2 regions of the Streptomyces cinereoruber genome follow, and region 2 is predicted to be linked to the other one. Evidence: predicted binding sites of a transcription regulator. Region 2 holds the regulator's gene; the other holds the start of a gene.
What was found. Region 2 encodes HspR, which represses chaperone genes until heat shock. Its sites were predicted from a motif close to TTGAGNNNNNNNNNCTCAA; they were not measured.

Region 1: the regulator HspR is predicted to act here: its motif matches at 2,983-3,001, upstream of lon (endopeptidase La).

What each region holds. Positions count from the first base shown of each region.
Region 1 is NZ_CP023693.1:5,163,934-5,175,106, reverse strand. Features, by position in the region: gene CP977_RS23470 (DUF4240 domain-containing protein) at 1-438, opposite strand, end outside; gene lon (endopeptidase La) at 549-2,960, opposite strand; gene CP977_RS23460 (GNAT family N-acetyltransferase) at 3,092-3,730, shown strand; gene CP977_RS23455 (hypothetical protein) at 3,825-4,397, shown strand; gene CP977_RS23450 (alpha/beta hydrolase family protein) at 4,574-5,653, opposite strand; gene CP977_RS23445 (helix-turn-helix domain-containing protein) at 5,738-6,703, shown strand; gene CP977_RS23440 (spermidine synthase family protein) at 6,954-7,625, shown strand; gene CP977_RS23435 (response regulator transcription factor) at 7,697-8,434, shown strand; gene CP977_RS23430 (HAMP domain-containing sensor histidine kinase) at 8,707-9,756, shown strand; gene CP977_RS23425 (multifunctional oxoglutarate decarboxylase/oxoglutarate dehydrogenase thiamine pyrophosphate-binding subunit/dihydrolipoyllysine-residue succinyltransferase subunit) at 10,047-11,173, shown strand, end outside.
Region 2 is NZ_CP023693.1:3,727,175-3,738,347, reverse strand. Features, by position in the region: gene CP977_RS16620 (sugar transferase) at 41-631, opposite strand; gene dnaK (molecular chaperone DnaK) at 893-2,737, shown strand; gene grpE (nucleotide exchange factor GrpE) at 2,734-3,396, shown strand; gene dnaJ (molecular chaperone DnaJ) at 3,427-4,599, shown strand; gene CP977_RS16600 (heat shock protein transcriptional repressor HspR) at 4,604-5,047, shown strand; gene CP977_RS16595 (hypothetical protein) at 5,116-5,607, opposite strand; gene CP977_RS16590 (hypothetical protein) at 5,616-6,608, opposite strand; gene CP977_RS16585 (hypothetical protein) at 6,736-7,062, shown strand; gene CP977_RS16580 (Rieske (2Fe-2S) protein) at 7,059-7,379, shown strand; gene CP977_RS16575 (pyridoxamine 5'-phosphate oxidase family protein) at 7,541-7,945, opposite strand; gene clpB (ATP-dependent chaperone ClpB) at 8,092-10,686, shown strand; gene CP977_RS16565 (hypothetical protein) at 10,694-11,140, opposite strand.

The DNA of each region.
Region 1 (11,173 bases), 1.4 Mb from region 2:
GTCGTCGTCCTCCTGGCCGGTCAGCTCGTCGTACGCGTCCTGGGCGACGTAGTCGAGCTCCTCCCACTCGGGCCACTCGTCGTCGTCCCACTCGTCGTGGTGCCGCCCCGCGAGCGCCCGCACCTCGGGCACGTCGGCCAGCGCGTCCGGGTCGGCGAGCACCGCCCCGTACACCTTCCGTCCCTGGCCGACCAGCCAGAGCGTGAAGTAGTGGAAGCCGTCGTCCGTGCAGGCGCCGCCCTCGATCCGGTCCGCCGCCCGCCACACCGCGTGCGTGTCGGCCGCCCCGCACGCCTTCTCCAGGTGCACCTGGAACGCCACGCTCTCCCCGGCCGGACGCCGCAGCAGCTCCCCCTCCAGCCACTCCAGCCGCTCGTCCCGGGTGCCGGGGCGAGCGCTCAACTCGTCGATGAGAGCCCAGAAGGCGTCTTCGTTCATGCGTACGATCATGACAGCCGGGACTGACATCGCGGACCCGCCCCCGGCCCGGTGTCCGGACGTGCCGGAGCGGGGTGTCCCCGGGGGAACACCCCGCTCTCGACCAGGGGTTACGCGGCCACGCCCACCGGCACCTCCGCCGGGGTGAGGGCGATCTCCAGGACCTGCCGGACGTCCGTCACGGGGTGGACCTCCAGCTTCTCCAGGATCTCGGCCGGGACGTCGTCCAGGTCGGCCTCGTTCCGCTTGGGGATCACGACCGTCGTGATGCCCGCCCGGTGCGCGGCGAGCAGCTTCTGCTTCACGCCGCCGATCGGCAGGACCCGGCCGGTGAGGGAGACCTCGCCGGTCATGGCCACGTCCGTGCGGACGAGCCGGCCGCTCAGCAGGGAGGCGAGGGCGGTCGTCATGGTGACGCCCGCGCTCGGCCCGTCCTTGGGGACCGCGCCCGCCGGGAAGTGGATGTGCACGCCCCGGTCCTTGAGGCCGGTGACGGGCAGTTCCAGCTCCGCGCCGTGCGAGCGGAGGAAGGAGAGCGCGATCTGCGCCGACTCCTTCATCACGTCGCCCAGCTGCCCGGTGAGGGTGAGGCCCGCGGCGCCGGTCTCCGGGTCGGCCAGGGAGGCCTCGACGAAGAGGACGTCGCCGCCCGCGCCGGTCACGGCGAGGCCGGTGGCGACGCCCGGCACGGACGTCCGGCGCTCGGCCGGGTCCTGCGCCGACTCGGGCACGTGGTGCGGACGCCCGATCAGCTCCCGCAGGTCCTCGGGGCGGACCGTGAACGGCAGCTCGCGGTCGCCCAGTTCGTGCTGGGCCGCGACCTTCCGCAGCAGCCGGGAGATCGACCGCTCCAGGGTGCGGACGCCCGCCTCGCGGGTGTACTCGCCGGCCAGCTTCCGCAGCGACGCCTCCTCCAGGACGACCTCGCCGGGCTCCAGGCCGGCCCGCTCCAGCTGCCGGGGCAGCAGGTGGTCGCGGGCGATGACGACCTTCTCGTCCTCGGTGTAGCCGTCGAGCCGCACCAGTTCCATGCGGTCGAGGAGGGCTTCGGGGATGGACTCCAGGACGTTCGCGGTGGCCAGGAAGACCACGTCGGAGAGGTCGAGCTCGACCTCCAGGTAGTGGTCGCGGAAGGTGTGGTTCTGCGCCGGGTCGAGGACTTCGAGGAGGGCCGCCGCGGGGTCGCCGCGGAAGTCGGAGCCGACCTTGTCGATCTCGTCGAGCAGGACCACCGGGTTCATGGACCCGGCCTCCTTGATGGCGCGGACGATCCGGCCGGGCAGGGCGCCGACGTACGTACGCCGGTGGCCGCGGATCTCCGCCTCGTCCCGGACGCCGCCGAGGGCGACCCGGACGAACTCGCGGCCCATCGCGTGGGCGACGGACTCGCCGAGCGAGGTCTTGCCGACGCCGGGCGGGCCGACGAGGGCGAGGACGGCGCCGCCGCGGCGCCCGCCGACCACGCCGAGGCCGCGGTCGGCGCGCCGCTTGCGCACCGCCAGGTACTCGGTGATCCGCTCCTTCACGTCGTCCAGGCCCGCGTGCTCGGCGTCGAGCACCGCGCGGGCGCCCCGGATGTCGTACCGGTCCTCGGTCCGCTCGTTCCAGGGCAGTTCGAGGACGGTGTCGAGCCAGGTGCGGATCCAGGAGCCCTCGGGGGACTGGTCGCTGGACCGCTCCAGCTTCTCGACCTCCTTGAGGGCGGCCTCGCGCACCTTCCCGGGCAGGTCGGCGGCCTCCACGCGGGCGCGGTAGTCGTCGGACCCGTCGCCCTCCGTCTCGCCGTTGAGCTCGCGCAGCTCCTTGCGGACGGCTTCGAGCTGGCGGCGGAGCAGGAACTCGCGCTGCTGCTTGTCGACGCCCTCCTGGACGTCCTTGGCGATGGTCTCGGCGACGTCCTGCTCGGCGAGGTGCTCGCGGAGCTGGGCGGTGGCCAGGCGCAGCCGGGCGACCGGGTCGGCGGTCTCCAGGAGCTCGATCCGCTGGGCGACGGTCAGGAAGGGCGAGTAGCCGGAGTTGTCGGCGAGGGCGCCGACGCCGTCGATCTGCTGGACGCGGTCGACGACCTGCCAGGCGCCGCGCTTCTTGAGCCAGGTGGTGGCGAGCGCCTTGTACTCCTTGACCAGCTCGGTCACGGAGCCGGGCAGCGGGTCGGGCAGGGTCTCCTCGACGGCGGTGCCCTCGACCCACAGGGCGGCGCCGGGGCCGGTCGTACCGGCGCCGATGCGGACGCGGCCGCGGCCGCGCACGAGCGCGCCCGGGTCGCCGTCGGACAGGCGTCCCACCTGCTCGACGGTCCCGAGGACGCCGGTCCCGGCGTAGGTGCCGTCGACGCGGGGCACGAGCAGCACCCGCGGCTTCCCCCCTCCGGGCCGCGCGGCGGCCTGGGCGGCCTCGACGGCGGCCCGTACGTCGTTGTCGGACAGGTCCAGCGGCACCACCATTCCGGGCAGCACGACCTCGTCGTCGAGCGGCAGCACAGGCAGAGTGAGCGGCGCGGACGCCATGGACTCAGAAGCCATGATCTCCCCTTCGGCAGTCAAGTTGAGCTGTACGGACTCAATGCTTGTGAGCCCATGAATGTTCCCGGACGCCTGTTCGCTGTGAGCGATCACCCTCGCGCACGCCTCCGAACAGTCGATGTAATGACCTCATGGATATGCGAGCCATTACATCGGCGTGGGTGAGGGGCTGGACGGCCTCCCGGGGCACCCCGGCCGCCGTGGACCAGCCCTGGGGGTACCGGATCGACGTGGGCCTCCCCCGGCACGTCCTGCGGCACGTGCTGCCCGCGCCCGACGCGGACACCGTCGGGGCGCTCTGCGAGCGGCTCACCGAGCCGTACAGCTGGCTCAAGGTGATGGCCGACGCGGAGGAGGTGGCGCCGTGGATCACCGAGGGGTGGACGATCCCCGACGACCCCGGCTTCATGATGGTCAAGCGGCTGGACCCCGGCGTCCGCCCCGCGCCGCCCGAGGGGTACGCCCGGACCGTCGAGGTCCGGGACGGCGTCGTCCGGGTCCGGATCCTCGCCCCGGACGGCACCCTCGCCGCCCGGGGGCAGATCGCCCCGACCGGCGCCACCGCCGTCGCCGACCAGATCGAGACGGACGCGGCGCACCGGCGCCGGGGCCTCGGCGCGAACGTCATGCTCACCCTGGAGGCCGCCGCCGCCCAGGCCGGCGCCGCGACCGGGGTCCTCTCCGCGACCGTGGACGGCCGGCAGCTCTACGGCGCGCTGGGCTGGGAGTACCGGGGGCCGCTGACCGGGATCGTACGGGGGGAGGTCTGAGCCCCGGAGGCCCCGGACGCTTCGGGCGCCCCGGACGGTTGCGGAATCCGGTCGTCCGGCTGCGCCGGGGCGCCCCGCCGGGCATGCTCCTCCCATGAGAAGAGGCGTGTGGGGAAGGCGTTGCGGGACCGTACTGCTCGCGGCGGTCCTGACGGGCGGCGCGGCCGGCTGCGGGTCGGACCCCGGGGCCTCCCCGGCGCCCGGCTCGCCGGGGACCACGGCCGGGCCGAGCACTCCCGGAACCGCTACCGGGCCGAGCACTCCCGGGACCGACGGCACGCCGGGCGCCTCCGGCTCCACGGCCCCGACGAGCACCCCACAGCCGGGCGAGGTCCTCGTCCAGGTGGTCGTCACCGGCGGCTTCGCCGGGGTCCGGAACCAACTCGTCGTCCACCGGGACGGGGAGTGGACGATCCGCTCCGGCGACAAGCCGCCCCGGACCGGCCGGCAGACCCCCGCCGAGGCCGCCGAGCTGCGCGCGGCCCTGGAGGACCCCGCGTTCGCCCTCGTCCCCGCGCGGCCGACCGGTCGCCCGATCGCCGACGGCTTCCAGTACGCGGTGACCCACCGGCACCGCGTGATCATCGCGGGCGACGGCGACCGGCCGCCCGCCCTCCGGCGCGTCTTCGACGCCCTCCCCGAGGGCGGCCCGCCGACGAGCCCGTAGCGGATCCCCCGGGGGGTGAGACCGTCGCGCCCCGCACGGGAAACCGGTGTGCCGGGTGCCGCGGACGAGGCGGGACGTCCCGGAGGCGTGCGCGGTGCCGCCGGGTCCCACGCGGTCGAGGAGCGCGCGGGCTTCGGGCGCCGGAGCAGGCCGCCGGCCGCCGCCCCGCCGTCCCGTCACGGCAGACGGCGGGCGAAGAAGGCCCCCACCCGGCGCCGTACCCGGGCGAGTGTCGCCGCGGGGTCGCCGGCGCCGACGAGCGCGGTCCGCGCCGTCGCCGGCACGAGACCGGAGGCCTGGAGTCGGGGGACGAGCGAGCCGTAGTCGGTGAACGCCCAGTGGTTCGCGTCGGGGAGCAGCCCGCGGCGGCCGGGAAGACCCGCCCAGGACGACTCGATCCGGGCGGCGCCGTCGAACCCGTCGGTGCGGAACAGCAGCAGCGGCCGGTCGAATCCGGTCGGCTTCGGGTACGGGTCGAGGTAGCCCTCCAGGTTCGCCACCGCGCCGACCCGGCGGTCGTCACGGGCCGCGTACACCACCGCCGTGCCGCCTGCGGAGTGCCCGTACATCCCGATCCGGCAGGAGTCCACGACCGGTGCGAGCGGCAGGTCGCCGAGCCGGTCCAGGACCAGGCGGAGGTCCGCGATCCGGGTGTCCACCATCGTGCGGAAGGTCACCGGGTCCGGAGGCCCGATCAGGACGGTCGTCCGCATTCCGGTGGGCAGCTCCACCTGGGAGGCGTCACCGGGGTGGTCGACGAGCACGACCACCCGGCCGTGGCTCGCCAGGTCCTCGGCGAGGGTCGTGCCGAGCGTGCGGGAGTCACCGCCGCCGGGCGAGTACACCAGCACCGGCCGCCGCCCGGGAAGCGGCGGCGCGCCCACGCGCCCGTGGGTGAGGACCGCGCCCCAGTCCACCGTTCCCGGTCGCGGCAGTCCGGGGTGGATGTGGGGCGCGAGGCCGGCGAACTCCCGCGCCTCGGCCGGAGTGAGCTGCGGGGCCCGGGGGAAGCCGTGTGCCGATCGGGCCGGGTACAGGACGGTCAGCATCAGCTCCCGCGCACCGCCCACCCACGGATCGGTCCGGGACGGGTCCACCAGATGGACCGTCCGGACGCCCAGGGGGTACGGGCCGGTGGGCGCGGGCAGCCGGAGGACCGGGCCGCTCCCGGACGTGCCCGCGGCCTCGGCCGCGGGCAGCAGGGCGGTGGCACTCCCGAACAGGGTGCCCTTCAGAAAAGTGCGTCGCGACGTCATACGGGCATCCTTGGCGCGGGGCCGTCACGACACGAAGGTTCAGGCCCTGGCCGAAAGGCCGGACCGGGGCGAGGAGATGTGAGAGTGCTGCGAGTCCACTTCACCGCGGAGGACTTCGCCCGTACCCGGTTCGCGGCCCGTCCGGCGCCGCTCCAGGAGTTGCACGCCGCCCTGACCACAGCCGTGACCCGGAGCGGCGGGCCGCTGTTCGCGCCGTGGCGCGGTCGCGTCCTGCGTTCCCTTCCGGCCGCGAGCAGCCCGCTCGCCGACCTGGTTCCGGCGGGCCGCCCGCCTTCCTTCCTCGACGTCCTCGGCGACACCGTCGCCGAGGGCTTCGAACGCATCCGCGCCACCAGTCCCGTTCTCGTCCGCTCCGAGCTGGAGCGGGTCCACGGGGCGGCGCCCGCCCCTCGCTGGATCCACGACCTGCGCGGGGGCGACGAGGCGGCCTGGCACACCCTGCGCCGCGCCCAGCAGGCCGCGTACGAGACGGTCCTCGCCCCGGTCTGGTCCGTCGTACAGGACCTCCACCGCGAGGAATTCACCCGCTACGCCCTGACGGCCGCCGGGCACGGCGTGGCCGCCGCCCTGACCGGCCTGGCTCCGGGCAGCAGGCTCCACGAGGGCGTGTGGGAATGGCCCGGCGCGGCGCCGGCCCGCGACGTCCGCCTCGACGGGCGCGGCCTGGTCCTGCTGCCCACCTTCCACCACCCGGCGGGCCCGCTCCTCCACGACGCCCCGGACCGTCCCGCGGTCCTGACGTACCCGGCCGGTCCCGGGCTCCCGCCCGCCGCGGAGGGCCCGGCCGTCTCCGCCGAGGCCCTCGCCGCCGTCCTGGGCCGCACACGGCTGGACGCCCTGCGCCTCCTCGCCGAACCCCACACCACGACGTCCCTGGCCCGCGCTCTCCGCGTCAGCAACGCGACGGCCTCGTCCCACGCGGCCGCGCTGAGAGCGGCGGGCATGGCGGCGACGACCCGCACCGGCCGCTCGGTCACCCATCGGCGCACGGCCCTCGGCACGCTGGTCGCGGGCGCTTGGCCACCGTAGTCCGACGAAGCGGTCGAGGGCACGGGGTCGACGGGCGTTGAAGCGGTGCCCCCCGGGAGCCCGGCGCGTGGCCTCCCGGGAGTGGGGCGGGGGTGGGGTGGGGGTGGGGTGGGGGGTTCGCGGGAGGGGCTTTCGGGGGGAGGGGCGCGGGCGCGACAGCCCGTTCCCGTAACGGGTTTGTGGTCGTTGCTCCGGTGTGGCGAGGATGGCGGGAACCATCCGACGAGACGACGAGAGCGGAGTGACGACGATGTCGGAAACCGTGACCCTCGACCGGCGCGAAGGACCCCACGGAGAGGTCGTCCTGCGGCGCCGCGACGAGCACTACGAGATCATCGCCAACGGCACCTTCCTGATGGACACCTCCGACGGGCGCTCCGAGCGGCTCCTGATCGACGCGGCCCTCGCCGCGCTCCCCGAGGAGCGCCGGGCCGGGGCCTCCGTCCTCGTCGGCGGGCTCGGCGTCGGCTTCTCCCTCGCCCACGCCGCCGCCGACCCGCGCTGGGGCCGGATCGTGGTCGCCGAGCGCGAGGAGGCGATCATCGACTGGCACCGGCAGGGGCCGCTCGCCGCGATCTCCGGGGCCGCGCTCGCCGACCCCCGGACCGTGATCCTGCACACGGACCTGGTGGAGCACGTCCACGCCTCCACCGACACCTACGACGCCCTCTGCCTCGACATCGACAACGGCCCCGACTGGACCGTCACCGAGGGCAACGAATCCCTGTACTCCGCCGAGGGGTTGGCGGCCTGCGCGGCCCGGCTCACCCCCGGCGGGATCCTCGCCGTGTGGTCCGCGCGACCCTCCGAGGATTTCGAAGCAACCTTGCGGAATGCCGGATTCAGCGGGGTACGGACGGAAGAGGTGCCCGTTGCCCGGGGCGTCCCGGACGCGGTCCACCTCGCGGTCCGTCCCGGCTGACGCCTGGATAGCCGGGACGCCACCGGTGCCTCTAGGCTGCTGCACCGACATCGGCGACGCGAGGCGGGGCAATGGAGCAGACACACACCACTCACCACGGTGCGGCGGCCACTCCGGGGGCCCAGCGGCGCGTCCTGGTGGTCGAGGACGACGCCACGATCGTGGAGGCGATCTCCGCCCGGCTGCGCGCCGAGGGCTTCCTCGTGCAGACCGCCACCGACGGCCCCGCCGCCGTCGACGCCGCCGAGGCCTGGCAGCCCGACCTGATGGTCCTGGACATCATGCTGCCCGGCTTCGACGGCCTGGAGGTGTGCCGCAGGGTCCAGGCGCAGCGGCCCGTCCCGGTCCTCATGCTGACCGCCCGCGACGACGAGACCGACATGCTGGTCGGCCTCGGCGTCGGCGCCGACGACTACATGACGAAGCCGTTCTCGATGCGCGAGCTGGCCGCCCGGGTGCACGTGCTGCTCCGCCGGGTCGAGCGGGCCGCGCTCGCGGCGGTCACCCCGCGCAGCGGCATCCTGCGCCTGGGCGAGCTGGAGATCGACCACGCGCAGCGGCGGGTCCGGGTGCGGACCGAGGACGTGCACCTGACCCCGACCGAGTTCGACCTGCTCGTCTGTCTGGCGAGCACGCCCCGCGCGGTCCTCTCCCGCGAGCAGCTGCTCGCCGAGGTGTGGGACTGGGCGGACGCCTCCGGCACCCGGACCGTGGACAGCCACATCAAGGCGCTGCGCCGGAAGATCGGGGCCGAGCGCATCCGCACGGTCCACGGCGTCGGCTACGCGCTGGAGACCCCGGCGCCATGAGCCCCCGGAGGCCCGGAGCGCGGGAGGAAGCGAAGGCGGCCGGAGGGCCGGGGGGAGCGGGCGGGCCGGGGCGGGGGGAGTGGTCGGTCGACCCTGGGGAGCCGGTCGGGCCCAGGGAGCCGGTCGGTCCCGGCGGGTGCGGCGACTTCGACGGGCCCGGAGGGCGCAACGGCCCCGGTGGACCCGACGCCTCCGGCAGGCCCGACGGCCCCGACGACCCCGGTGGCCCCGACACCCCCGCCAGGCGTGCCGGCCGCCGCCGTCGCCGGATCGTGATCTCCATCAAGACCAAGCTCGGCGCGCTCGTCGTCGGGGCGGTCCTGCTGACCTCCTGCCTCGCCCTGGTGGCGATCCGCACCTCCACCGAGTTCCGGTACATCACGATCTTCGCGATGATCGCGACCCTGCTCATCACCCAGTTCGTGGCCCAGTCCCTGACCGCCCCGCTGGACGAGATGACCACGGTGGCCGGGACGATCTCGCGCGGCGACTTCAGCCGCCGGGTGCGGGGCGCGGACCGGCGGGACGAGCTGGGCGACCTCGCCTCGACGATCAACCGCATGGCGGACGACCTGGAGGCCGTGGACCGGCACCGCAAGGAGCTGGTGGCCAACGTCTCGCACGAGCTGCGGACCCCGATCGCCGCGCTGCGGGCCGTCCTGGAGAACGTCGTGGACGGAGTGTCCGAGGCCGATCCCGAGACGATGCGGTCGGCGCTCAAGCAGACCGAGCGGCTTGGCCGACTGGTGGAGACGCTGCTCGACCTGTCACGCCTTGACAACGGTGTCGTGGCCCTGCGGGGGAGCCGTTTCGAGGTCTGGCCGTACCTCTCGGGGGTGCTGCGCGAGGCGAACCTCGCCGCGTCCCAGCGCGGCCTGTCGTCCACCTCGGGCCTGCACAACCGCACGGACGTGCACCTGCACCTGGACGTGTCGCCGCCCGAACTGGTCGCCCACGCGGACACGGAGCGGCTGCACCAGGTGATGGCGAACCTGATCGACAACGCGGTGAAGCACTCCCCGCCGCACGGCCGGGTCACCGTGCGGGCCCGGCGCGGCCCGTATCCGGACTCCCTGGAGCTGGAGGTCGAGGACGAGGGACCCGGCATCCCGGAGTCGGAGCGGCACAAGGTCTTCCAGCGGTTCAACCGGGGCTCGGCCTCGCGCCGGCAGGGCCCGGCCAGCGACGGCGGGACGGGCCTGGGGCTCGCGATCGCCCGCTGGGCGGTCGATCTGCACGGCGGCGAGATCGGTGTGGCCGAATCATCACGCGGGTGCCGCATCAGAGTCACTCTTCCGGGCAGTCGTCCACCGACGGATTGACGTAGGGTTCGAACCGGAAGAACACGTTCTGCGTGTACGGGGGTGAGACCTCCGCGCACGTGAACGGGGTGCGTTCAGAGGTGCGGCCGAAGGCGGTCGTGCCGATGCTTCTCCGTACCCTCACACCAGCGGAACCACGCTTGTTTCCCGCCATTCACGGCTCCGAAACACCCCGTCAAGTGTGACTTGCGCGACGTTGGAGTGCCCGGCCTGCACCTCCCGGCCGGACAGGCGTAGCCTTTATTTCCGCTGTCCATCACCTTGTGAAGCGGAAGAGGGCGGTTGCCGCCGTGTCGTCTCAGTCCCCCAGTACCCCGAGCTCCCCGACCGACCAAGACGGGCAGGGCCAGAACCCTGCGACCGCCTTCGGTGCCAATGAGTGGCTCGTCGACGAGATCTACCAGCAGTACCTCCAGGACCCGAATTCGGTCGATCGTGCCTGGTGGGACTTCTTCGCCGACTACAAGCCCGGAGCGTCGGAGACCCCGGCCGCCCCGGCGCCCACCCAGAGCACGCCGAGCGCCCCCGCCGCGCAGCAGACGGGCCCCGCACAGGCCGCGCCTGCCGCTCCGGCCTCCGTGCCCGCGCCCGCTCCGGCTCCCGCCGCACAGAAGCCGGCCGCGGCTCCCGCCGCCCCGGCCGCGGTGAAGGCGGCCCCCGCGGCCGCCAAGCCGGCCGCCGCACAGGCCGCTCCGGCCGCCGCGAAGCCCGCCGCCAAGGCCGCCCCGGCTTCCGAGACCCCGGCCGGTCCCGAGCTGGTCACGCTGCGCGGCCCCGCCGCCGCGGTCGCGAAGAACATGAACGCCTCCCTGGAGGTGCCGACGGCCACGTCCGTCCGCGCCGTCCCGGTGAAGCTGCTCTTCGACAACCGGATCGTGATCAACAACCACCTGAAGCGCGCCCGGGGCGGGAAGATCTCCTTCACCCACCTCATCGGCTACGCGATGGTGCAGGCCATCAAGGCCATGCCGTCCATGAACCACTCCTTCGCGGAGAAGGACGGCAAGCCGACCCTGGTCAAGCCGGAGCACGTGAACTTCGGCCTCGCGATCGACCTGGTGAAGCCCAACGGCGACCGCCAGCTCGTCGTCGCGGGCATCAAGAAGGCCGAGACGCTCAACTTCTTCGAGTTCTGGCAGGCGTACGAGGACATCGTCAAGCGCGCCCGCGTGGGCAAGCTGACGATGGAGGACTTCTCCGGCGTCACCGTCTCCCTGACCAACCCCGGCGGCCTCGGCACGGTCCACTCCGTGCCGCGTCTGATGCCCGGACAGTCGGTCATCATGGGCGTCGGCTCGATGGACTACCCGGCCGAGTTCCAGGGCACCTCCCAGGACACCCTGAACAAGCTGGGCATCTCCAAGGTCATGACCCTGACCTCGACGTACGACCACCGCGTGATCCAGGGCGCCGCCTC
Region 2 (11,173 bases):
AGGCAACCCTTCCCGGGGTCCGGGCGACCCTTGCCGGAGCTCAGGCGACGCGCGCCGGGCGACCCGCCGCACGGCGTCTGCGCACTGCTGGAAGCGTACGCGCCAGGACGAGCAGGTCCGTCCCCAGCCAGTGGTGGTCCACATAGTGGAGGTCGAGCAGCTCCCGCTCCTCCCACGGCAGGTCCGAGCGGCCGCTGATCTGCCACGGTCCGGTGAGCCCCGGCCGTACGGAGAGCCGGCGGCGCCCCTCGCCCGCGCACTCCCGGTGGCCCGGGGTCAGCGGACACGGTCCGACCAGGGACATCCGGCCCGTGACGACGTGCAGCAGCAGGGGCAGCGCGGCCAGCGGGCTCCTGGTGCGGAAGGTCAGCATCGTGAAGGGCCGCCCCTCCAGACCCGCCACCGTCCGGCGGCGCAGCACCCCGCGGCCGGGGGCCGCCGAGCCGAGCGCGATCGAGAGGGCGACGACGGCGAGCAGGGGAAAGAGGACGACGAGGAGGACGAGCCCGCCCAGAACGTCGAAGCCCCGCTTGGCCACCGCGCCCCCGCGAACCGCCGCGCCTCCGCCGAGCCCCGTACCTCCGCCGGCTCCCACGCCCGCGTCGGCCCCCGCGTCTCCACCGACCGCCATTCCCCCACATCCTTCCGCGTGAGAATCATGGGATATTCGTGGAATATGCCCGCTTTGCCCGGGAAGGGGCACCCGGACTCTCTCACGGGTCCCCCTCCCGGGAGGGGGAATGACGCGCTTCTCCACCCCTCCGGACCGGATCTTTGAGTGAACCGGAAGGCGAAGAGTTGAGTCGCTTCGACTCAGGTCTGTTGACTCGGTCCCGGGAGTCGTGCATCCTTGAGCCAGTACCACTCAAGTCAGTCAGCTGGAGGAATCGAAATGGCACGTGCGGTCGGCATCGACCTGGGCACGACTAACTCCGTCGTCAGCGTTCTGGAAGGCGGCGAGCCCACCGTCATCACCAACGCCGAGGGCGCCAGGACCACGCCGTCCGTCGTCGCCTTCGCGAAGAACGGCGAGGTGCTCGTCGGCGAGGTGGCCAAGCGCCAGGCCGTCACCAACGTCGACAGGACCATCCGGTCGGTCAAGCGCCACATGGGCACCGACTGGAAGATCGAGATCGACGGCAAGAACTTCAACCCGCAGCAGATGAGCGCCTTCATCCTGCAGAAGCTGAAGCGCGACGCCGAGGCCTACCTGGGCGAGAAGGTCGTCGACGCGGTCATCACCGTCCCGGCGTACTTCAACGACTCCGAGCGCCAGGCCACCAAGGAGGCCGGTGAGATCGCGGGCCTCAACGTCCTGCGCATCGTCAACGAGCCGACCGCGGCCGCCCTGGCCTACGGCCTGGACAAGGACGACCAGACGATCCTCGTCTTCGACCTCGGTGGCGGCACCTTCGACGTGTCCCTCCTGGAGATCGGCGACGGCGTCGTCGAGGTGAAGGCCACCAACGGTGACAACCACCTCGGTGGCGACGACTGGGACCAGCGCGTCGTCGACTACCTGGTGACCCAGTTCCAGAACGGCCACGGCGTGGACCTGGCCAAGGACAAGATGGCCCTCCAGCGTCTGCGCGAGGCGGCCGAGAAGGCGAAGATCGAGCTCTCGTCCTCGACCGAGACCACGATCAACCTGCCCTACATCACGGCCTCCGCCGAGGGCCCGCTGCACCTGGACGAGAAGCTCACGCGCGCCCAGTTCCAGCAGCTGACCTCGGACCTCCTGGAGCGCTGCAAGGTCCCGTTCCACAACGTCATCAAGGACGCGGGCATCGCCCTCTCCGAGATCGACCACGTCGTCCTCGTCGGCGGCTCGACCCGCATGCCGGCCGTCGCCGAGCTGGTCAAGGAGCTGACCGGCGGCCGCGAGGCCAACAAGGGCGTGAACCCGGACGAGGTCGTCGCCATCGGCGCCGCCCTCCAGGCCGGTGTCCTCAAGGGCGAGGTCAAGGACGTCCTGCTCCTCGACGTCACCCCGCTGTCCCTCGGCATCGAGACCAAGGGCGGCATCATGACCAAGCTCATCGAGCGCAACACCACGATCCCGACCAAGCGGTCCGAGATCTTCACGACGGCCGAGGACAACCAGCCGTCCGTGCAGATCCAGGTCTACCAGGGCGAGCGCGAGATCGCGGCGTACAACAAGAAGCTCGGCATGTTCGAGCTGACCGGCCTCCCGCCGGCCCCGCGCGGCGTCCCGCAGATCGAGGTCGCCTTCGACATCGACGCCAACGGCATCATGCACGTGACCGCGAAGGACCTGGGCACGGGCAAGGAGCAGAAGATGACCGTCACCGGCGGCTCCTCGCTGCCGAAGGACGAGGTCGACCGGATGCGCCAGGAGGCCGAGCAGTACGCGGAGGAGGACCACCGCCGCCGCGAGGCCGCCGAGTCCCGCAACCAGGGCGAGCAGCTCGTCTACCAGACGGAGAAGTTCCTCAAGGACAACGAGGACAAGGTCCCCGGCGACGTCAAGTCCGAGGTCGAGGGCGCTCTCGCCGAGCTGAAGGAAAAGCTCAAGGGCGAGGACACCGCCGAGATCCGCACCGCCACCGAGAAGGTCGCGGCCGTCTCGCAGAAGCTGGGCCAGGCGCTCTACGCCGACGCCCAGGGCGCCCAGGCGGCCGGCGGCGACGCCGGTGCCGGCCAGGCGAAGGCGGACGACGACGTCGTCGACGCCGAGATCGTGGACGACGAGCCCAAGAAGGGTGGCCAGGCGTGACCGAGGAGACCCCGGGTTTCGAGGAGAAGCCCGACGTCCCCTCCGGCGCCACCCCTGACGACGCCGCCGAGGCCGTCGAGAACTCCGCCCAGGAGGACGCGACGGCCCCGGCCGGGGACGCAAGCAACCAGAAGCCGGCCTCCGACGCGGGCCTCACGGCCCAGCTGGACCAGGTGCGCTCCGCGCTCGACGAGCGCACCGCGGACCTCCAGCGGCTCCAGGCCGAGTACCAGAACTACCGTCGCCGCGTGGAGCGGGACCGGGTCACGGTCAAGGAGATCGCCGTCGCGAGCCTCCTGTCCGAGCTCCTTCCCGTGCTCGACGACGTCGGCCGGGCCCGGGACCACGGCGAGCTCGTGGGCGGGTTCAAGTCGGTGGCCGAATCGCTGGAGACCGTCGTCGCCAAGATGGGTCTGCAGCAGTTCGGCAAGGAGGGCGAGCCCTTCGACCCGACGATCCACGAGGCCCTGATGCACTCGTACGCGCCGGACGTCACCGAGACGACCTGCGTGGCGATCCTGCAGCCCGGGTATCGGATCGGCGAGCGGACCATCCGGCCCGCCCGCGTGGCCGTCGCCGAGCCCCAGCCGGGCGCGGCCCCGGCCAAGGACGAGAAGAAGTCGGCCGACGAGGAGAGCGGTGCCCCCGACGAGGGGTGACGCAACGATCGTCCGGAAGGAGGGACGTCGATGAGCACGAAGGACTTCGTCGAGAAGGACTACTACAAGGTCCTCGGCGTCCCCAAGGACGCCACCGAGGCCGAGATCAAGAAGGCGTACCGGAAGCTCGCCCGCGAGAACCACCCGGACGCCAACAAGGGCGACACCAAGGCCGAGGAGCGCTTCAAGGAGATCTCCGAGGCGAACGACGTCCTCGGCGACCCCAAGCGGCGCAAGGAGTACGACGAGGCCCGCGCGCTCTTCGGGAACGGCGGCCTCCGGGCCGGCGGTCCCGGCGGCGGCTCGTTCAACTTCGACCTGGGCGACCTCTTCGGGGGCGCCCAGGGCGGGGCCGGCGGCTTCGGCGGCGGCGGTGGCGGCATCGGGGACGTCTTCGGCGGCCTGTTCAACCGCGGCGGGGGCGGCGCCCGCAACCAGCCGCGGCGCGGTCAGGACGTCGAGTCCGAGGTGACGCTCAGCTTCACCGAGGCCATCGAGGGCGCGACCGTACCGCTGCGGATGTCCAGCCAGCAGCCGTGCACGGCGTGTTCGGGCACCGGCGACAAGAACGGCACCCCCCGGGTGTGCCCGACCTGCGTCGGCACCGGGCAGGTCTCGCGCGGCAGCGGCGGCGGCTTCTCGCTCACCGACCCCTGCGTGGACTGCAAGGGGCGCGGCCTCATCGCCGAGACCCCCTGCGACGTCTGCAAGGGAAGCGGCCGGGCCAAGTCCTCGCGCACCATGCAGGTCCGCATCCCGGCCGGCGTGAGCGACAACCAGAAGATCCGGCTGCGCGGCAAGGGAGCGCCGGGCGAGCGCGGCGGGCCCAACGGCGACCTGTACGTCGTGGTGCGCGTCGACGCCCACCCGGTCTTCGGCCGCAAGGACGACAACCTCACCGTCACGGTGCCGGTCTCCTTCACGGAGGCGGCGCTCGGCGGCGAGGTCAAGGTGCCGACCCTCGGCGGCCCCGCGGTCACCCTCAAGCTGCCCGCGGGCACGCCGAACGGCCGCACCATGCGCGCCCGGGGCAAGGGCGCGGTCCGCAAGGACGGGACGCGCGGAGACCTCCTCGTCACGGTCGAGGTCGCCGTGCCGAAGGAACTGGACGACAAGGCACGCGAGGCCCTGGAGACCTACCGCGAGGCGACCGCCTCCGAGGACCCGCGGGCCGAGCTGTTCCAGGCCGCGAAGGGAGCGTGACCCGGTGGAAGGGCGCCGACGCAATCCGTACGAACTGACCGACGAGTCGCCGGTGTACGTCATCTCGGTGGCGGCCCAGCTCTCCGGTCTGCACCCCCAGACCCTCCGCCAGTACGACCGGCTCGGCCTGGTCTCCCCGGACCGCACGGCGGGCCGGGGGCGGCGCTACTCGGCCCGCGACATCGAACTGCTCCGCCAGGTGCAGCAGTTGTCGCAGAACGAGGGCATCAACCTGGCCGGGATCAAGCGCATCATCGAACTGGAGAACCAGGTCGCCGCGCTCCAGAGCCGGATCGCCGAGCTGTCGGCGGCCGTGGACGGCGCGGCGGCGGCGATGCGGCAGCGCGAGGCCCAGGTGCACGCCTCGTACCGGCGCGACCTCGTGCCGTACCAGGACGTGCAGCAGGCGAGCGCGCTGGTGGTCTGGCGCCCCAAGCGCGGCGATTAGCCCCGTACTTCGTGCCGTGAGGCCCCCGTCACAGCCGTGGCGGGGGCCTCGCGCGTGTCTTCGGAGGATCAGGGGATCAGCTCGGCCACGATGTCGCCGAGCGTCTCCCACCACGGGGCGGCCCCGGTGCCGAAGGCGGCGGCGAGGGCGGTGCCGACGGCGACGTCGAGCGGTTCGGGGCCGCGGTCCGGCAGCCACTCGGGGTCCACCCGCCCGTCCCCGGTGGAGATCAGGGTGCCGAGCCGCCGCCCGTTCCGGGTCAGCCGGCTCTCCGCGTACGAGCAGGGGACGAGCCGGTGGCGGACCCCGCCGACGACGGCGTCCACCCGGTAGGAGCGGCGCAGCAGCCGTCCCCGGGCGGGGCGGAGGACGGCCGGGGCGCCGTCCACGGTGAGGGTGAGGAGGGCGGCCCTGCGGGTGCCGATCGGGATGTGGTCCGCGGGCTCGGTCCCCGGGGCCCTTACGAGCTCCACGACGGGCAGTCCCGGTCCGGAGACGCGCAGGGTCCCGGCGGCGCCGTCGAGTTCGATCCGCACGTCCGCGCCCGTGTTCCTGTCCATGGGGGTGTTCACTGAGCTGGGTCGTCCTGTTCGAGGATGCCCGACTGGGCGATGAGGTAGCCGAGCTGGGCCCGGCTGCCGCTGCCGAGGGTGGCGGCGAGCTTGGCGATGTGGGCCCGGCAGGTGCGCACGTTCATCCCGAGCCGGCGGGCGATGGCCTCGTCCACGTGCCCCTCCACGAGGAGCCGAGCGATGGAGCGCTGGACGCCGCCGATGCCGTCCACGGGGGGCCTGTAGGGGATCTCCTCGTCCCAGGGCACGCCGTGCAGCCAGAACTGCTCGAAGACGCCGACGAGGTACTGGACGAGCCCTTCGTGGCGCAGCTCCAGGGCGACCTGGCGGTCGCTGCGGGCCGGCACGAAGGCGACCTTGCGGTCCACGATGATCAGCCGGTCGATGATCTCCTCGAGGGTGCGCAGGACGAGCCCGTAGGGGGCGACCCGCTCGACGTAGGCCAGGGTGGCGGGATGGTGCCGGGCGGTGTGCTGGTAGAGCGTGCGCATCCGGACGCCCCGGTCGAGCAGGGGCTCCATGCGGCGCAGGGCCGCTTCGAGGGTCTCGGGGCGCCGTCCGCTGCCCGGCTGGACGGTGAGGAGTTCGGTCGTGCACTCGTTGATGACGCGGTCCAGCGTGGCGTTGATGACGCTGAGACCCTCGAGGACGGTGATGGCCTGGGTGGCGGAGGGGTCCGGCGTGTGGATGGCGAGGAACGGCTCGAACACGTCGGCCAGGGCGATGGCGTGCTGGCGGCGCGCCTGGATCTCCTGCTCTATGGGGTGGATGAGCTGGTTCAGGGCGATCGTGGGCGGGATCGGGTGCAGCCACCGGCTGTCGTCCGGATCCGGGTGCAGGAGCGACAGTTCCTTGAGGCAGGGGGCGGCCTCGGCCTCCGAACGGGCTATTCGGCCCGTGCGGAGGGCCTTCGCGTACAGCTCCTTGCCCACGGCGCACAGTTCCCCGCGACTGTGGTTATGTGCGGAATCGTCACATTCAAGCCCCATTTACACCCCCCCAGGGTTATGCATTACAGGAACATGATGCCCGGCTTGGGTGGTGAAAAGGAGCTGGTGTGAGCCATCGTCTAGAGCGCGGGGGGGAGGTAGTGATCAAAAGAGGTGGAGATCGGCCATGACCAGGATGGTTCGTGCACTTGGCGCCATAGCCGTTGCGGCGGCTGCTCTCGGTGCGCTCGCCGTTGGCGAGCCCTCGTGGGAGACGCATCCGGCGCACTCGGTGGCGGGGCAGAACGAGCCCTCGTGGGAGACCGCCCCGGCACGTGAGGTCCTCGCCAAGCCCGGTGAGCCCTCGTGGGAGGTCGCCCCGCTGGGTGAGCCCTCGTGGGAGACCGCGCCGGCACGTGAGGTCCTCGCCAAGGTCGGCGAGCCCTCGTGGGAGGTCGCCCCGCTGGAGGGCGAGCCCTCGTGGGAGACCGCGCCCAGGGGCGTCGGAGCGTGAGCGTCCCGCCGGACGACCGCAGGTTCCGGCGGGAGATGGCCTCGGCCTACCGCTCCGGATGGCACTTCATCGATCTCGCCACGGCCATCCCCCACCGTGGCGACTCGCTGAAGGTGACCCTCTTCGGAGAGCCGATCGTCGTCGCCCGGGAGCAGGACGAGGACGTCCGCGCCTACCGGTGCCTGCGCCGGCCGCGCGGCGCCCCGCAGCCCATCCGCTGTGCCATCCGGTACGGCATGATCTTCGTCAACCTCGACCAGCGCGACCACCAGCTGATCGAGCCCGAGACCATCACCGCCACCCCCCGCAGTGCCTGAGCGATCCCCCCGTCGTTGTAGGTCGCCCAGGCACTTCCCCCACACAGCGGCGCCATCGCGGACCTGAAACGCGATGGCGCCGCTGTGCTGCGCCCGTGTCCTTCCGGGCGCCCGCGCCCTTTCCGGAGCGCCCGCGTCCTCTCCGGGCGCCCCGGGGCGCGTCAGGCGCGGCCCATCGCCCGGGTGAGGGCGATCTCGATCACGACCCGGTCCGGGTTGGGGGTCGGGGTGCGGCCGTAGCGCTCCGCGTAACGGGCGACGGCGTCCTCGACGACCTCCGCCTCCGTACGGATCCGGGCGACGCCCTCCAGGGTGGCCCAGCGCCCCCGGTCGACCTGGCAGACCGCGACCCGCGCGCCGTCCGCGCCCGCCGCCAGGACGTTGGCGACCTTCCGGCTGTTCTTGTTGGTGATCACGCGCGCGTACCCGCCCTCGGGGTCGTACGTGACGCCGACCGCGACCACGTGCGGGGTGCCGTCCGGACGCGGGGTGGTCAGGGTGCACATGTGGTACTCGCGCCAGAAGCCGAGGTACGAGTCGGAGGGGTTCCTGGGATCCGTTGCCATGCCCGGAAACTACCCGGGGAGGACTCCCGCCGTTAACTTGAGCGGTACCGGCTCAACTTTGTGTACTCTGGAGGAGTCACAGAAGTCATGGAGTGGATCCGTACGGGATCCGCGCAGGCACCGCACGCCGAGGAGGAGCACCGCACATGGACGCCGAACTGACCAACAGGAGCCGGGACGCGCTCAACGCGGCGAGCAGCCGCGCCGTGTCCGAGGGGCACCCGGACCTGGCCCCGGCGCATCTACTGCTCGCCCTCCTCGCCGGTCAGGACAACGAGAACATCACCGACCTGCTCGCCGCCGTCGAGGCCGACCAGGCCGCCGTGCGCGCCGAGGCCGAGCGGCTGCTCGCCGCGCAGCCGAGCGTCGCCGGGTCCACGGTCGCGCCCCCGCAGCCCAACCGCGAACTGCTCGCGGTCGTCGCGGACGCCGCGCAGCGGGCCAAGGAGCTCGGGGACGACTTCGTCTCCACCGAGCACCTGCTCATCGGCATCGCCGCCAAGGGCGGCCGGGCCGGTGAGATCCTCGACCGGCAGGGTGCGAGCGCGAAGAGGCTCCTTGACGCCTTCGAGACGAACAGGGGAGGACGCCGGGTGACCACACCCGACCCGGAAGGGCAGTACAAGGCGCTGGAGAAGTTCGGCACGGACTTCACCGCCGCCGCGCGCGAGGGCAAGCTGGATCCGGTCATCGGCCGCGACCACGAGATCCGGCGCGTGGTCCAGGTGCTCTCCCGCCGCACCAAGAACAACCCGGTCCTCATCGGCGAGCCCGGCGTCGGCAAGACCGCCGTCGTCGAGGGCCTGGCCCAGCGGATCGTGAAGGGCGACGTCCCCGAGTCCCTGAAGAACAAGCGGCTCGTCTCGCTGGACCTCGGCGCGATGGTCGCCGGCGCGAAGTACCGCGGCGAGTTCGAGGAGCGCCTGAAGACCGTCCTCTCCGAGATCAAGGAGAGCGACGGGCAGATCATCACCTTCATCGACGAGCTGCACACGGTCGTCGGCGCGGGCGCCGGCGGCGACTCCGCCATGGACGCGGGCAACATGCTCAAGCCGATGCTGGCCCGCGGCGAGCTGCGCATGGTCGGCGCGACCACCCTGGACGAGTACCGCGAGCGGATCGAGAAGGACCCGGCCCTGGAGCGCCGCTTCCAGCAGGTCCTGGTCGCCGAGCCGACCGTCGAGGACACCGTCGCGATCCTGCGCGGCCTCAAGGGCCGGTACGAGGCCCACCACAAGGTGCAGATCAACGACTCCGCCCTCGTGGCCGCCGCGACCCTCTCCGACCGGTACATCACCTCCCGCTTCCTGCCCGACAAGGCCATCGACCTCGTGGACGAGGCCGCCTCCCGGCTCCGCATGGAGATCGACTCCTCCCCGGTCGAGATCGACGAGCTCCAGCGCTCCGTCGACCGGCTCCGCATGGAGGAGCTGGCCCTGAAGAACGAGACCGACGCGGCCAGCAAGCAGCGCCTGGAGAAGCTGCGGCGCGACCTCGCCGACCGCGAGGAGGAGCTGCGCGGCCTCACCGCCCGCTGGGAGAAGGAGAAGCAGTCCCTCAACCGGGTCGGCGAGCTGAAGGAGCGCCTGGACGAGGCCCGCGGCCGCGCCGAGCGCGCCCAGCGCGACGGCGACTTCGACACCGCCTCCAAGCTGCTCTACGGAGAGATCCCGGCCCTGGAGCGGGAGCTGGAGGAGGCCTCCGAGGCCGAGGCCCAGCAGGAGACCTCGAAGGACACCATGGTCAAGGAGGAGGTCGGCCCCGACGACATCGCGGACGTGGTCGGCTCCTGGACCGGCATCCCCGCCGGCCGCCTCCTGGAGGGCGAGACGCAGAAGCTGCTCCGCATGGAGGACGAGCTGGGCAAGCGGCTCATCGGCCAGTCCGAGGCCGTCCGGGCCGTCTCCGACGCGGTGCGCCGCACCCGCGCCGGGATCGCCGACCCCGACCGTCCCACCGGCTCCTTCCTCTTCCTCGGCCCGACCGGCGTCGGCAAGACCGAGCTGGCGAAGGCGCTCGCGGACTTCCTCTTCGACGACGAGCGGGCCATGGTCCGCATCGACATGTCGGAGTACGGCGAGAAGCACTCCGTCGCCCGGCTGGTCGGCGCGCCCCCCGGCTACGTCGGATACGAGGAGGGCGGCCAGCTCACGGAGGCGGTCCGCCGCCGCCCGTACAGCGTGGTGCTGCTGGACGAGGTCGAGAAGGCGCACCCGGAGGTCTTCGACGTCCTGCTCCAGGTCCTGGACGACGGGCGGCTCACCGACGGGCAGGGCCGGACGGTGGACTTCCGCAACACCATCCTGATCCTGACCTCGAACCTGGGCAGCCAGTACCTGGTGGACCCGGCGACCCCGGAGGACGTGAAGAAGCAGCAGGTCCTGGAGGTCGTGCGGGCCAGTTTCAAGCCGGAGTTCCTGAACCGGCTGGACGACCTGGTGGTCTTCTCCGCCCTCGACCGGGCCGAGCTGGGCCGGATCGCCCGGCTCCAGATCGACCGGCTCGCCAGGCGGCTCGCCGAGCGGCGCCTCACCCTGGACGTCACCCCGGAGGCCCTGGAGTGGCTGGCCGACGAGGGCAACGACCCGGCGTACGGCGCCCGGCCGCTGCGCCGCCTGATCCAGACGGCGATCGGCGACCGGCTCGCCCGCGAGATCCTGGCGGGCGAGGTCCGCGACGGCGACACGGTCCGCGTGGACCGGTTCGAGGACGGCCTGATCGTGGGGCCGGCGGCCCGCTAGCCGCAGGTCAGAGGTCGAAGGCCTTGACGCGTACGAGGGCGGTCCCCCCGTCCTCGTACGCGATCGAGACGTCCACGAACAGGACCTCGTCGTACGACGCCCGCACGCACACGTCCACCTCGCAGGAGTACGCGGTCTCCCCGGCCGGATAGGTGGCGGCCAGCCAGGCCCCGGCCCGGTCCGTCCGGAATTCGGCCTCGGCCACCGTGTCCTGCCAGTGCGCCGCCGTGCACCGGGCGTCCCGCGCGTCCGCCGGGAGCGTCCCCCGGGCGAAGGTCATCACGTCGGAGCAGTCGGCCGGTTTCGCCTCGCCGATCTCGTCCCAGGCCATCGCGCCCCAGGCCAGCAGGGCCAGCGGCCCAGCGCAGATCACCGTCATGACGGCTGTGGCCCAGACCCAGGTCCACGGCCGCGCCTTCACCGGCTTGCGTTTCGGTGCCTTCTCTTCCCCCATGTGCACCAGATCTTGTCAGCCCGCAGCGGATCG